Regions from separate parts of the Streptomyces sp. NBC_01298 genome, predicted to be linked through region 2. Evidence: riboswitches for the same ligand, from Rfam matches in the RefSeq annotation. Region 2 holds a riboswitch; each other region holds the start of a gene.

What was found. A riboswitch is a leader RNA that binds a small molecule or an ion and turns the genes downstream of it on or off. The one in region 2 is predicted to bind cyclic di-AMP.
Region 1: another riboswitch for cyclic di-AMP. It lies ahead of OG730_RS25275 (transglycosylase family protein); the one in region 2 lies ahead of OG730_RS06215 (LysM peptidoglycan-binding domain-containing M23 family metallopeptidase).
Region 3: another riboswitch for cyclic di-AMP. It lies ahead of OG730_RS11525 (M23 family metallopeptidase); the one in region 2 lies ahead of OG730_RS06215 (LysM peptidoglycan-binding domain-containing M23 family metallopeptidase).

The regions. Positions count from the first base shown of each region.
Region 1 is NZ_CP108414.1:5,538,077-5,542,819, reverse strand. Features, by position in the region: gene OG730_RS25285 (FtsB family cell division protein) at 1-17, opposite strand, end outside; gene eno (phosphopyruvate hydratase) at 126-1,412, opposite strand; gene OG730_RS25275 (transglycosylase family protein) at 1,733-2,431, opposite strand; cyclic di-AMP (ydaO/yuaA leader) riboswitch at 2,434-2,605, opposite strand; gene OG730_RS25270 (LysM peptidoglycan-binding domain-containing protein) at 2,882-4,060, opposite strand; gene OG730_RS25265 (cytochrome P450 family protein) at 4,204-4,743, opposite strand, start outside.
Region 2 is NZ_CP108414.1:1,350,657-1,355,399, forward strand. Features, by position in the region: gene OG730_RS06205 (caspase, EACC1-associated type) at 1-107, shown strand, start outside; gene OG730_RS06210 (winged helix DNA-binding domain-containing protein) at 214-1,362, opposite strand; gene OG730_RS06215 (LysM peptidoglycan-binding domain-containing M23 family metallopeptidase) at 1,429-2,412, opposite strand; cyclic di-AMP (ydaO/yuaA leader) riboswitch at 2,415-2,612, opposite strand; gene OG730_RS06220 (tyrosine-protein phosphatase) at 2,928-3,734, shown strand; gene OG730_RS06225 (aspartate aminotransferase family protein) at 3,810-4,743, opposite strand, start outside.
Region 3 is NZ_CP108414.1:2,554,085-2,558,827, forward strand. Features, by position in the region: gene OG730_RS11520 (GntR family transcriptional regulator) at 131-796, opposite strand; gene OG730_RS11525 (M23 family metallopeptidase) at 978-1,772, opposite strand; cyclic di-AMP (ydaO/yuaA leader) riboswitch at 1,785-1,944, opposite strand; gene OG730_RS11530 (M16 family metallopeptidase) at 2,170-3,537, opposite strand; gene OG730_RS11535 (M16 family metallopeptidase) at 3,570-4,743, opposite strand, start outside.

The DNA.
Region 1 (4,743 bases), 4.2 Mb from region 2:
TCCCGGTTCCCGGCCATTGATCCGCCTCCCCTATATGCGCACGACGCACTACGTCCCCGCACACGGTACGGGACCGAGTGCGGGGACGTAGGGAGGCTTGCGCCCCTAAGGACCGATCAGGGTGTTCAGCCCTTGAAGCGCGGGAAGGCGCTGCGGCCGGCGTACACCGCGGCGTCGTCGAGGATCTCCTCGATGCGCAGCAGCTGGTTGTACTTGGCGACGCGGTCCGAGCGGGCCGGGGCGCCGGTCTTGATCTGGCCGCAGTTCACGGCGACCGCGAGGTCGGCGATCGTGACGTCCTCGGTCTCACCGGAACGGTGCGACATCATGCACTTGAAACCGTTGCGCTGGGCCATCTCGACGGCGTCCAGGGTCTCGGTCAGCGAACCGATCTGGTTCACCTTGACGAGCAGGGCGTTCGCCGAGCCCTCTTCGATGCCGCGGGCGAGACGCTCGGGGTTGGTGACGAAGAGGTCGTCGCCGACGATCTGGACCTTGGAGCCCAGGCGGTCGGTGAGGGTCTTCCAGCCGGCCCAGTCGTCCTCGAACAGCGGGTCCTCGATGGAGACCAGCGGGTACGCCTCGACGAGCTCGGCGTAGTAGTCGGTCATCTCGGCGGCCGAGCGGGACTTGCCCTCGAACTCGTAGTTGCCGTCCTTGTAGAACTCGGACGCGGCGACGTCGAGCGCGAGCGCGATCTGGGTGCCCGGGACGTAGCCGGCCTGCTTGATGGCCTCGACGATGAGGTCAAGCGCGGCGCGGTTCGACTCGAGGTTCGGCGCGAAGCCGCCCTCGTCGCCGAGACCGGTGGAGAGGCCCTTGGTGTGCAGGACCTTCTTGAGGGTGTGGTAGACCTCGGCACCCCAGCGAAGGGCCTCGGAGAAGGACTCCGCGCCGATCGGGGCGATCATGAACTCCTGGATGTCGACGTTGGAGTCGGCGTGCGACCCACCGTTCAGGATGTTCATCATCGGAACGGGCAGCAGGTGCGCGTTCGGGCCGCCGAGGTAGCGGAACAGCGGGAGGTCCGAGGCCTCGGACGCGGCGTGCGCGACGGCGAGGGAGACGCCCAGGATGGCGTTGGCGCCGAGGGAGCCCTTGTTCTCGGTGGCGTCCAGGTCGATCATCGCCTGGTCGATCAGGCGCTGCTCGGTGGCGTCGTAGCCGACGAGCTCCGGGCCGAGCTGCTCGATGACGGCGAGGACGGCCTTCTCTACGCCCTTGCCGAAGTAACGGTTGGGGTCACCGTCACGGAGCTCTACGGCTTCGAACGCTCCGGTGGAGGCGCCGGACGGGACTGCAGCACGGCCGGTGCTGCCATCGTCGAGGCCCACCTCGACCTCGACCGTGGGGTTGCCTCGGGAGTCCAGGATTTCCCGGGCTACGACGACGTCGATGGACGGCACGAGCATCTCCTTCTGGGATGTGACGCTGGGTGTGCGGTGGCGTGTCAGGCCGTGGGATGGCCTTGCCGCTTAGAGCCTAACCGCCTCCGGGCACTCGGCCAGCCGACCGCCCGGGGGCTGGGACGAAAAAGGGCCTGAATGCCCCTCTTACAGGACATAGGACCCTTGATCATCGGCCTTTCGGAGGCTCCGTCAGACCGGGGACATCCGCACACAGCACCGCCCGGCGCGAAGGGGGTTACGCGCCGGGCGGTGGAATCGCTGGTGGAACTACGCGGTGGAACTACTGCGCGTCGCGAAAGCGGCCGCGAGCGTTCTCACGGCTTTCAGCTGAGGTTCAGCTTCTGGCCGGGGTAGATCAGGTTCGCGTCCGACACGATCTCCTTGTTGAGCTCGAAGAGCTTCTCCCAGCCACCGGACACGTTGTTCGCGTCGGCGATCGCGCCCAGCGTGTCGCCGGACTTGACCTCGTAGGAGCCGTTGCCCGTCTTCGGCGCGGCGGCCGGACGCTCGGAGCGGGTCGTCGGAGCCTCGACGCGCTTGGTCTCCTTCTTCGGAGCCTCGGTCTTCGGCTTCGTCTTCGGCGCGGCCGGCTTCGGCTGCGTCTTCGGCTTGGAGGGGGTGGTCGTCCCCGAGCCGCCGCCGGTGTAGGAGGAGTTCGACAGGCCGACGCCGCAGGACGGCCAGGCGCCCTTGCCCTGGCCCTTGAGGACCTTCTCGGCGATGGCTATCTGCTGGCCCTTGGAGGCCTGGTTGGCCTGCGCGGCGTACGCCTTGCCGCCGTACGCGGCCCAGGTGGAGGACGAGAACTGCAGGCCGCCGTAGTAGCCGTTGCCCGTGTTGATGGACCAGTTGCCGCCGGACTCGCAGGAGGCGACCCGGTCCCACTCGGCGCCGGTCGCGGCGGAAGCGGTGCCCGCGGCCATCAGCGGCGCGGCCACGGTGACACCGGCGACACCGGCGAGGGTGACGATGCGGACGGCCTTGGAACCGCGACGGTGCTTGCCCTTGCCCGAAAGCAGCATGGAGTTCTCCTCACCGACGCCTACGAGGTGAGCTGTCGGGTTCGGGCGAGTGAGTGCCCGGCCGAGCGACCTAGCGCTCGTCTTAACCCCTAGCCGGCGTTGTGACCGTCTCTCAACGGCCGCTACCGGCGCCTACCTTGGTTCCCCCGCTCCTGCCTTCGGCGCTTTACGCGACGAGTGTTCCCTCCGTCCGCCGGCAGGATTCGGCGATGCGGTCGAAGGAGCCCGCGGTGGCGAGCGATTCAGAAGGTAGACAGGTCTCCCCCCGATGTTCAACGAGCAACATCGGGGGAAAACGGTGCCTACTTGCGCTCCCCGGAAGGACGTTTGCGCAGGTGAGGGCGGGGTTTGCGGAACCCTCCGGGCCGGACACGCCAGTTGACCTGAAGAGACACATGTCTCACTTACAGAAAACGGACAATCAGCTGGTTCCGGGCGGCTTAAGTGCCCCTATTGGTGCGTTAGATCCAGATTCTGGCCGGGCTTGATCAGGTCCGCATCGCCGCCGATGACCTGCTCGTTGGCCTCGTAGAGACCCTTCCAGCCACCCTTCACTCCGTTGGCGTCCGCGATCTCGATGAGGCTGTCGCCCGCCTTCACGGTGTACGTGGACTCCGACGCGGCATCAGACCCGGAGGCCGTCTCGACCGCGGCCGGGCCGCGGTGCTTGCCGCCGCCCTCGGTCGAACCGGAAGCCGAACCGGAGGCCGCACCGGGGGTCGGCGTCGCGCCCGGAGCGGTGGACGCGCCGGGTGCGGCCGGAGCCGTCGGGGCTGTGGGATCAACCGGGTTGACCGGATTTGACGGGTTCGCGGAGTTCCCCGGGTTGGTCGGGTTCGCCGCGTCCCCGGGGTTCGTCGGGTCACCCGGGTTGGACGGGTCGGACGGGTCGGACGGGTCGGACGGGGACACCGGAGCCGTCGGGTCCCCCGACGGCGGAGCCACCGGCGCGGTGGGGCCGACCGGAGCGGTCGGGTCCCCGGACGGCGGCGCCACTGGGGCGGTGGGGTCCACCGGGCTCGTGGGAACCGTCGGGTCGCCCGGGAGTCCCGGGGGCGTCTCCAGGTCCGGCGCGGGCATGACGGGCAGTTCGCCGGGCACGCCGATCGGGTAGTCGGGCCGCGCCGAGGCCGACGGGGCCTCGGGAGCCGGGGTCTTCGGCGTGGGGGCCCCGAAGTCCGTTGACGGCTTGCCCGAGCCGGCGTGCGGCACGGCCTCGTCCGGGCGGGAGGGGGCCGGGGAGGCGGATCCGGAACCGCTGGGCAGGCCCGGGTCCACCTCGGCGGCGGGCGCGTCCTGGGTCAGGCCGGCCGGCACTCCGCACAGCGGCCACGCCTGGGGGCCCTGGGAAGCCAGCACGCGCTCGGCGACCGCGATCTGCTGGGAGCGGCTGGCCAGGTCGGCGCGCTCGGCGAAGTCGAGCCCGCCGGCCCTCTTCCACTGCTCCTGGGTGAACTGCAGCCCGCCGTACGCGCCGCCGCCGAAGTTGGCACTCCACGTGCCGCCGCTCTCGCATTCGGCGACCTTGTCCCATGTGGAGGTCTCCGCCGCGCTCGCGCCCGTGGCGGCGAGCAGCGGCAGGGCGAGCGCGGTGCCGGTGACTCCGGCGGTGACGACAAGTGCGGGCACTTGTCGGGGGCGTCTGTGGCGGCCGTTCCCGGAACGCATGAGGCTGCACCTTTCGCATAACGGCGGGGTAACGGCAGAACCTAGCGGCCTTCGAACGCCTGTCACAAGTTTGGGCGGTGAACTGACTTCAGATCAGGCCGGTTTCAGGTGTTTTGGGCCTTCGATTCGGCGCTGAAGCGGACCGGCAGCGTCCGCAGCCCCCGCATGATGAGCCCACCGCGCCAGCGCAGCTCTTCGGGTGCCACGGCGAGTTCCAGATCGGGCAGCCGCGTCAGCAGGGTCGCGAGGGCGGTCTGCCCTTCGAGCCGGGCGAGCGGGGCGCCCAGGCAGTAGTGGATGCCGTGCCCGTACCCGAGGTGCTGGTTGTCCGTCCGAGAGAGGTCCAGGGTGTCCGGGTCGGCGAACCGTTCGGGGTCCCGGTCGGCCGCCGCCAGGACCACCAGGACCGGATCTCCCGCCGCGATGTCCCGGCCGCCGAGGGCGAAGGACTCGGTGGCGAACCGCCAGGTGGCCAGCTCCACCGGGCCGTCGTAGCGCAGCAGCTCCTCCACGCCGGTCTCCAGCAGTCCGGTCTCGCCCGCGGCGAGGGAGAGCTGGAGCCGCTCGCGCTGCTCCGGGTTCATGAAGAGGGAGTGGACCCCGTTGCCGATGAGGTTGACCGTGGTTTCGAACCCCGCGAACAA
Region 2 (4,743 bases):
GGGCGATCGGCGAGATCTGCGCCTCGGTCGGCGATCCCATCACCCCGGAGGAATGGAGGCGCTACCTGCCCGGCAAACCGTACGATCCACCGTGCCGCCCGTCCTAGGGAATCGGGTCGACTGCGCCCTGCCCCCCTCGGGCCCTCCGGGGCCGCGGCTCTGTGCGAGGGGATCTGTGGGACCGGGACCCCCCTCCGGTCCCGGCCCCACGGTTCAGGCGAGCAGCCGGGTCTCGGCGCTCGGTAGTTTGTTCCACCAGTGGCCGTACCGCCGGTAGACCTCCGGTTCGCGGTCGGCCAGGAAGGCCGTCAGCGCCCGGGCCTCGCCGGCGAGGGCCTCCCAGACCTCCTCCGGCAGCGGGTGGAAGGCGGTGGCCTCGATGCCGGCGCCGGACGGCCGCCACACGCCGGCGACGTGGCCGTCGACCAGCAGGGTCGCCAGGGTGTCGCCGTTCATCCGCGCGACGAGCTTGCGGTACGCCGGCGGAACGATGCGGCTCCGGTCGGCGTAGGCCAGCAGCACGCTGTCCCACATGGCCATCAGCCGGGGCGGCGCCGGTGTGTCCTCCTCCGGAATCGGCGCGCCCTGGACGTCGAACAGCTCCTCGCCGTCCGGCCCCGTCAGCCGGACGAGCCCGCCGGCCGGCTCCAGCGCGCGCAGGGCCTGGCGGACCCTGGACCGCGGGACCAGGGAGAACTGCGCCACGTCCGCCGCCGACGCCGGCCCGAACCCCTCCAGGTAGCGCAGGACCAGCGTCCGCAGGGACTCCTCCGCCGCCTCCGGGTCCGCCGGTACGGTGCGCGGCCGGCTCGGGGGTGCGACGTACGACGGACGCTCCCCGAACGACCACGGCGCGGCGGTGGGCGCGTGCAGCAGCGGTGCGTACTGCCGCAGCCCCCACCACGCTCCTGGCCGCGGCGCGGCCCCCAGCCGGTGTCCGAGCCAGGCCTCGCACTCCGCCGTCGTACGGGGCCGGTCGGCGAAGTCCAGCAGTTCCGGCACGAGGAGGTCGGCGTCCTCGGCCGTCAGCCCCGAGTCCGTGAAGCGGGTCCCGAGCCGGGCGGCCCGTACGGACGGCTGCACGGCCTCCCGGAAGACCGGGTAGTCCCGCGCGTGCACGGCGTGCAGGGTCAGCCGCATCAGCGTCGACTTGAGGACCTCGCGCCCCGTGAAGGCCGCGTCGAGGTCCGCCGGGTCGAAACCGGCGAGCCGGTTCCACAGCGCGAGGTAGGGCGAGGCCGCGTGCTGCGCCTGCAGGGCGACCACCCTGCGGACCGCGTCGCCGACGCCCATCACCTCGCGCCGCAGCAGCAACTGCCGTGCGAGGGTGGAGCGGTTGAGCTCCCTTGCGCTGACCTTCATGCCACGCCCGTCCCGTCCCGTGCCGGAACGCGCAGCCTAACCGGCACCTCCGACAGCGCCTCGGCCTCAGATGCTGACGCCCTTGGACCGCAGGTAGGCCATTGGGTCGATGTCCGAGCCGTACGAGGGCCCGGTGCGGATCTCGAAGTGCAGGTGCGGGCCGGTCACGTTGCCCGTGGCGCCGGAGAGGCCGAGGGTCTGCCCGGCGGTGACGCTCTGGCCGGACGAGACGGAGAGCTGGGAGAGGTGCGCGTACTGGCTGTACTTGCCGTCGGCGTGCCGGACGACGACCTCGTTGCCGTACGCGCCGCCCCAGCCGGCCGAGACCACGGTGCCCGCGCCGACCGCCTTGACGGTGGTGCCGGTGCTCGCGGAGAAGTCCACACCGGTGTGGTAGCCGCTGGACCACATGGAGCCGGCGGTCTTGTACGCGGTGGAGGTGCCGCCGCCGACCGGGGCGACGAAGCCGGTGGACGTGGAACCGCCCTGCTGCTCGGCGGGAGCCTCGGGGGCGGCGTCCTGGGGAGCGGCCGCCTCGTCGGAGGAACCCGCCCCGTCGGAGGAATCCGACGAATCGCCAGAAGTGGAAGAACCGAACGAAGCGGACTTCTTGGCCGGCTTCGGCGTTTCGGCCGGCGCGGAGTCGGCGGTCGCGGCCGGAGCCGCGCCCTTCGCGCCGAGCGTGAGCTCCAGGCCCGGGTGGATCAGCGACGGGTCGGTGCCGACGGCCTCGAGGTTGTCCGCGTAGAGCTGCTCCCAGCCACCGGTGAGGTGCTGGCGCTCGGCGATCTTGGAAAGGTAGTCGCCCGGCACCACGGTGTAGACCGTGGGGGCGCTCTGCGCGGCGGCCGGGGCGGCCTGGAGCGAGGCGGGCACCTGCGCGGCCAGGGCCGGAGCGACGGCGGGCGCCGCGGCCGGGACGCCCGCGGCGTGGGCGCCGGTGGCCCCGAGCAGCGGCAGCGCGAGGGCCGCGCCACCGGTGCCGGCGGCGGCGAATCCGCGGGATATCGAGCGGGACTTGGGACGGCGGCGCTTACCCGTTCCGTGCATGGCGAATTCCTCTCCGACGCCTGCGAGGTGAGCTGTCGGGTTCGGACTGGAGATGTCCGGCCGCCTCAGTGCCGGTGAACAGCACATGTACGGCTTCACCCCGAGCTGTCCCGTTGTAAAGATCTCAACCGGAGATCCGGAACAGCGGCTTACCTGGTTCCCCCGCTCCTGCCGCGCGCGTGAATAGTCGGGTGCGGTTTCCGGTCGGCGGCAGGATTAGGCGGTCCGTCCGGATCGATCGCGAACGTAATCGAGCACGGCCGCACGGAACAAGTCATGAATTCCCCAATAGAATCTTGAAGATGACGGGCCGCCGGAATTCCGGTCACCCTGCGTCCATTCCGCACCCCCAACAGCCGCCCCAGCAAGGCAATTCACCATTCGCGATCAGCCACTCAACGTCACCGTATGATCTGGCTCACGGGGGCATGTCCGATCTCGCCTCTCGTTATGGCAAGTTGTCCACAACCGGCGTAATTCGGACACCATCAACGACGACCACACGGAGGAGCCCGGTGACCCAGCCGATACCCCAGAGTCCGCACGAGGAGCCGGCGCTGACCGGAGTGCGCAACTTCCGCGACGTGGGCGGGTTGCCGACCACGGACGGCCGGAGGGTCAAGTCGGGACGACTGTTCCGAAGCGGACATCTAGCGCATGCCACCGAAAGCGACGCGCAGTTCCTCGGGTCGCTCGGGCTGCACACCGTCTTCGACTTCCGCAACGGAGCCGACCACGCGCTGGAGGGTCCGGACGTGGAGCTGCCCGGGGTGCGCAACGTCGGCATTCCGCTTTCGGATCCGGCCGCCGGCGGGGAGTTCTGGAAGATGGTCCGCGAAGGGGAGCTGGCGCAGCTCCGCGAGCTCCTGGGCGAGGGCAGGGCCGCCGCGCGGATGTCCGGTTCGTACCGGCAGATGATCCGTGCCCGTACCGCCGAGCACAGCCGGGTGGTGCACGCGCTCGCCGAGGACAGCGTCCCGGCCCTCATGCACTGCGCCGCCGGGAAGGACCGGGCCGGCCTGTCGATCGCCGTCACCCTGCTCGCGCTGGGCGTGGAGCGGGAGGCGATCCTCGCGGACTACCTGGAGTCGAACGCCCCGCACAACCGCTACCGGGTCCGCCGGGGCAGCGACGCGCCCGAGGCCCGCGCCCCCGAGGTGATGGAGCTGCTCGCCCCGCTCTTCGACGCCCGCGCCCCGTATCTGACCACGGCCTTCGACACCATCGACGAGGAGTGGGGCGGTGTGGAGCGCTACCTGGCCGAGGGCCTCGGGCTCGCGCCCGAGACCCTCGGCAGGCTCCGCGACCGGCTGCTGGACTGACGCCCACGAGGTGGGCCGTCGCCCGCCGAGCCGCCGGCTCGCCGTACGGCCGCCGGCTCGCCGCCCGGCCGCGGCTCAGCGGTTGGCGACGGCCTGCTTCACCAGCGTCCGGCCGAAGTCCCACATCAGCGCGCCGCCGCCGTGGGCCTCGTCCATGACCGCCCGGAAGGCGCCGACGAACCGGTCGACGTCCGCCTCGTCCACGATCAGCGGCGGGATCAGTTTGATCACTTCCAGGTGATCCCCGGAGACCTGCGTGAGGATCCGGTGCTTCTGCAGCAGGGGCACCACGACCATCTGCGCGAACAGCCCCTTGCGCGCCGCCTGCAGCATGGTCCAGCGGCTCCGCAGGCCCAGCGAGGACGGCCGGCCGAACTCGATGCCGATCATCAGCCCGCGTCCCCGTACCTCGTGGAGGAGTTCGTACTCGTCCACGAGCGCGGCGAGCCGCCCGCGCAGCAGGTCGCCCATCGCGCGGGCCCGGGCCACCACCTGTTCGTCCTCCATGACGGAGAGGACGGCGAGCCCGGCCGCCATCGCCTGCGCGTTGGAGCCGAAGCTGGCGGAGTGGACGAGCACCCGGTCCATGGATGAGTAGACCTTCTTGAAGATCCAGTCCTTGCCCAGGGTCGCGCCGACCGGCACGTAGCCGCCGGAGAGGGCCTTGGCCACGCAGACCAGGTCCGGTTCGACTCCGGGCTCGTGCTGGTAGGCGTAGAAGTCGCCGGTCCGTCCGAGGCCGGTCTGCACCTCGTCCGCGATCAGCAGCGCCTCCCGCCGGTGCAGGAGCTCCTGCGCGGCGAGCAGGAAGCCGGGCGGCGCGGCGAGCACCCCCTTGCCCTGGATCGGCTCGACGACGAGGGCCGCCACGTCCCCCTTCTTCAGCTCCCGCTCCAGCGCGTCCAGGTCCCCGAGCGCGATCGCGGTGTCCGGCAGCAGCGGCGCGAACCCCTCGCGGAAGCCGGCCTCGCCGTTGACCGAGAGCGAGCCCGTGGTGAGCCCGTGGAAG
Region 3 (4,743 bases), 1.2 Mb from region 2:
CCTTTCGGAACAGCCCATCGCGGCGGCCCGAATTCCGGCGGCACAATGGGGCCCGGGGCGCGGGGAATTACAAATGGGCCCGGGGCGCTAATTACCGGCCCGGATATCCCCTCTTTGTATACGGCGTTTGTTAATGCGGAACGCTCGCCGTGTTTACGGCAGGTTGCAAAGTCCTCACGCGCATTCGGTGCGCCCCCGCCGCGCGGTCCACGTGCGCCGCCATCAGCATCCGGGCCCGCTCCGCGTCGCCCCGGGCCACCGCGTCCACGATCGCGCCGTGCTCCACCCAGGACTCCACGGGCCGCACCGGGGACTCCACCACGTACATCCAGGCCACCTTGTGGCGCATCTGGGTGAGCAGGGCGATGAGCCCGGGGCTGCCCGAGGCCTGGGAGAGCGTCTCGTGGAACCAGCCGCCCAGGGAGCGCAGATCCTCCCCCTGGCCCCTCCTGGCGCGCTCCTGGCCCAGCCTGACCAGTCCGCGCAGCACCTTGAGGTGGGCCTCGCTGCGCCGCCTGGCCGCCCGGGCGGCCGCGAGGGGCTCCAGGAGCATCCGCAGCTCCAGGAGGTCGGCCGCCTCCTGCTCGGTCGGCTCGGCCACGCAGGCACCGGCATGCCGGCGGGTGGTCACGAACCCCTCGGACTCCAGCGTGCGCAGCGCCTCGCGCACCGGAACGCGCGAGACTCCGTACCTGCGGGCCAGCACTTCCTCGGTCAGCCGGGCGCCGGGCCCGAACACCCCGGAGACGATGTCGTCGCGGATCGCTGTGCATACCGTGTGCGCGGGAATACGCAAGACCGGACCTCCGCCTTTTTCGTATGGCTGTGCGCGTTGCGACTCTATTGCAACACACGATAATTTCCGAGGACGGCCGGAAATACGAAACATTCACACAATGCGGAGCGCGAAACACGACGAAGGCCCCGGCTCTCAGAGAGCCGGGGCCTTCGCGGAAGACGTGCGGTGGGTCGAGCGGTCAGACGCTGACGCCGTGCGAGCGCAGGTACGTGAGCGGGTTGATGTCCGAACCGTAGTCGGCGCCGGTGCGGGCCTCGAAGTGCAGGTGCGGTCCGCTGGAGTTGCCGGTGGAGCCCGACAGGCCGATCTGCTGGCCCGGGGTGACCTGCTGGCCGACCCGGACGCTCAGCGAGGACATGTGGCCGTACTGGGTGTACGTGCCGTCGGCGTGCTTGATGACGACGTTGTTGCCGTACGCGCCGCCCCAGCCCGCCTCGACCACGGTGCCCAGGCCGACCGCGTGCACGGAAGTGCCGGAGGAGGCGTGGAAGTCGATGCCGGTGTGGCTGCCGGAGGACCACATGCCGCCGCCCGCGTGGTACTGCGTGCTGACGTAGGAGCCGTCGATCGGCGAAACGAAGGTGTTGAGGCGCTTGCGCTCCTCTTCGCGGGCGGCGCGCTCGGCGGCCTCGCGCTCGGCCTTGGCCTGGGCTTCGGCCTTCGCCTTGGCCTCGGCGGCCCGCTGGCGGGCGTCGGCCTCGGCCTGCGCCTTGGCGGCGGCGGCCTCGGCGGCCCGCTGCTGGGACTCGGCCTGGGCCTCTACGTCACCGGCGAGCTCGTCGGCCACGACGATGGTGTTCAGGGCGCCGGTGTCCTCCACGGAGGGGGACGTGTCCGCGGCGAACGCGGGACCGGCCAGGGAGCCAACGACGCCGGTGGCGGCGAGGGCGGCTATGCCGGCGTAGCCGGCGGTCTTGCGGCTCAGACGGCTCGAACCACGGTGCTTGCCGGCGGCACTACTGCCAAACGCCATGAAGGGGTTGATCCTTTCCTTCCCTCTCGCCTACCGGGTTAGCTGACGGGTTCGGAGCAGGAAGGTCTCCTACGGGCCCCCTCTTGCGAGGCGGTCCGATTCACCCCAGGGACACAAGTGGGTCCCCGGCTCCCCAGGCTCGCGCCTGACGGGGACTCGGCGATCGCTGCCCGGTGCCGCGGACGCGGCGGTTACAACTGACGGACAGCACGGCCGACGCTAAGCGGATCATCAGTCGATCGCCAAACAGACGCGCCCTTTTGTTGCGTACGCCACACCACATAAAAGCAACAACACCAAGAAAGGGACAAGAAGTACAAAAAGGGCCCCGGCGGACAAGCCGCCGGAGCCCTTCCGCGGCGGGCCAGTTGACGGCCCGCCGGAGACCAACTGACGATCAGTTGGCGACCACGGTCACTTCACCGATCCCGAGGGCCCGTACCGGCTCCTCGATCAGCGAGGCGTCCCCGACCAGGACCGTGACCAGACGGTCCACCGGGAAGGCGCTGACGACCGCCGAAGTGGCCTCCACCGTCCCCGTTTCGGCCAGCCGCGCGTACAACCGCGCCTGGTAGTCGTCCGGAAGCTCCTGCTCGACCTGGTCGGCGAGCGTGCCTGCGACGGAGGCGGCCGTCTCGAACTTCAGCGGGGCCACCCCCACCAAGTTCTGCACGGCCACGTCCCGTTCGGCGTCGGTCAGGCCGCCCTGCGCGAGGGTGCGCAGCACCGTCCAGAGGTCGTCCAGGGCCGGGCCGGTGTTCGGGGTGTCCACCGAGCCGCTGATGGCGAGCATCGAGGCGCCCTTGCCGTCGGCGGTGGAGCGCAGCACCTGGCCGAAGGCGCGCACGCCGTACGTGTACCCCTTCTCCTCGCGCAGCACCTTGTCCAGCCGGGAGGTGAGCGTGCCGCCCAGGCAGTACGTGCCGAGCACCTGGGGCGCCCACACCCGGTCGTGCCGGTCCGCCCCGATGCGGCCGATCAGCAGCTGCGTCTGGACCGCGCCGGGCCGGTCCACGATGACCACGCGGCCCGTGTCGTCGGCGGTGATCGGCGTGACCGGGCGCGGGGCGGTGGTGTCACCGGTCCACGCGCCCAGGGTGTCGGCCAGGACCTCGTCCAGGTCGATGCCGGTCAGGTCGCCCACGACCACCGCGGTGGCGGTCGCGGGGCGCACGTGGGCCTCGTAGAAGGCGCGTACGGCCGCGGAGTCGATGCGGGCGACCGTCTCCTCGGTTCCCTGACGCGGGCGCGACATCCGCAGGGTGGCCGGGAACAGCTCCTTCGAGAGCTGCTTGGCGGCGCGGCGCTGCGGGTTGGCGCTCTCGTGCGGGATCTCGTCGAGCCGGTTGCGCACCAGGCGGTCGACCTCGGAGTCGGCGAAGGCCGGCGCGCGCAGGGCCTCGGCGACCAGCCCCAGCGCCTTGTGCAGGCGGGAGGCCGGGACCTCCAGGGAGACCCGCAGGCCGGGGTGGTCGGCGTGCGCGTCGAGGGTGGCGCCGCAGCGCTCCAGCTCGGCGGCGAACTCCTCGGCGGAGCGCTTGTCGGTGCCCTCCGACAGGGCGCGGACCATGATCGTGGCCACGCCGTCGAGGCCCTCGGGCTCCGCGTCGAGCGGGGCGGCGAGGTTGATCTCGACCGCGACGACCTGCTGGCCCGGGCGCTGGCAGCGCAGCAGGGTCAGGCCGTTGGCCAGTACCCCGCGCTCGGGGGCCGGGAAGGCCCACGGCTGCGGCTCGCCGGCCTCGGGGCGCGGGTGGAAGGTCATCGTGACGGCTGCGGTGTCGGCTGCGGTGTCGCTCACTGCTCCGCCCCCTCGTTCTGGTCGCTCGCGTCGGTCTCTTCGGTGTCGTCGCTGTCATCGGCCGCGATCGGCTCGTAGACGAGCACCGCCCGGTTGTCGGGGCGCAGTCGGGCCGCGGCCACGGCCTGCACCTCCTCGGCGGTGATGTCGAGGACGCGCTGGACGGCGGTCAGCGCCAGCTGCGGGTCGCCGAACAGCACCGCGAAGCGGCACAGTTCGTCGGCGCGGCCCGCCACCGTGCTCAGCCGGTCCAGCCACTCGCGCTCCAGCTGGGCCTGCGCCCGCTCCATCTCCTCGGCCGTCGGGCCCTCGGCGGCGAACCGCGCGAGCTCCTCGTCCACGGCCGCCTCGATGGCGGGCACCTCGACCCCGCTGGAGGTCTTGACGTCCAGCCAGCCCAGCGAGGGCGCGCCGGCGAGGCGCAGCATGCCGAAGCCGGCCGCCACGGCGCTCTGGTCACGGCGCACCAGCCGGTTGTGCAGGCGGGAGGACTCGCCGCTGCCCAGGACGGTCAGCGCCACGTCGGCGGCGTCGCACTCGCGGGTGCCGTCGTGCGGGAGGCGGTAGGCCGCCATCAGCGCGCGGGCCGGGACCTCCTCGACGATCTCCTCGCGCAGCTGCCCGCCCATGATCTCGGGCAGCGAACCGTCGCGCGGCGGCTGCTTGCCGTCGTGGCCGGGGATGGTGCCGAAGTACTTCTCCACCCAGGCGAGCGTCTTCTCGGGGTCGATGTCGCCGACGACCGAGAGCACCGCGTTGTTGGGCGCGTAGTACGTACGGAAGAACGCGCGCGCGTCCTCCAGGGACGCGGCGTCCAGATCGGCCATGGACCCGATCGGGGTGTGGTGGTACGGGTGGCCCTCCGGGTAGGCCAGGGCCGTCAGCCTCTCGAAGGCCGTGCCGTACGGGACGTTGTCGTACCGCTGGCGGCGCTCGTTCTTGACGACGTCGCGCTGGTTCTCCATGGACTCGTCGTCCAGGGCGGCCAGCAGCGAGCCCATCCGGTCCGCCTCCAGCCACAGCGCGAGTTCCAGCTGGTGGGTCGGCATCGTCTCGAAGTAGTTGGTCCGCTCGAAGCTGGTGGTCCCGTTGAGGGAGCCGCCGGCTCCCTGGACCAGTTCGAAGTGGCCGTTTCCGGAGACGTTCTTGGACCCCTGGAACATCAGGTGC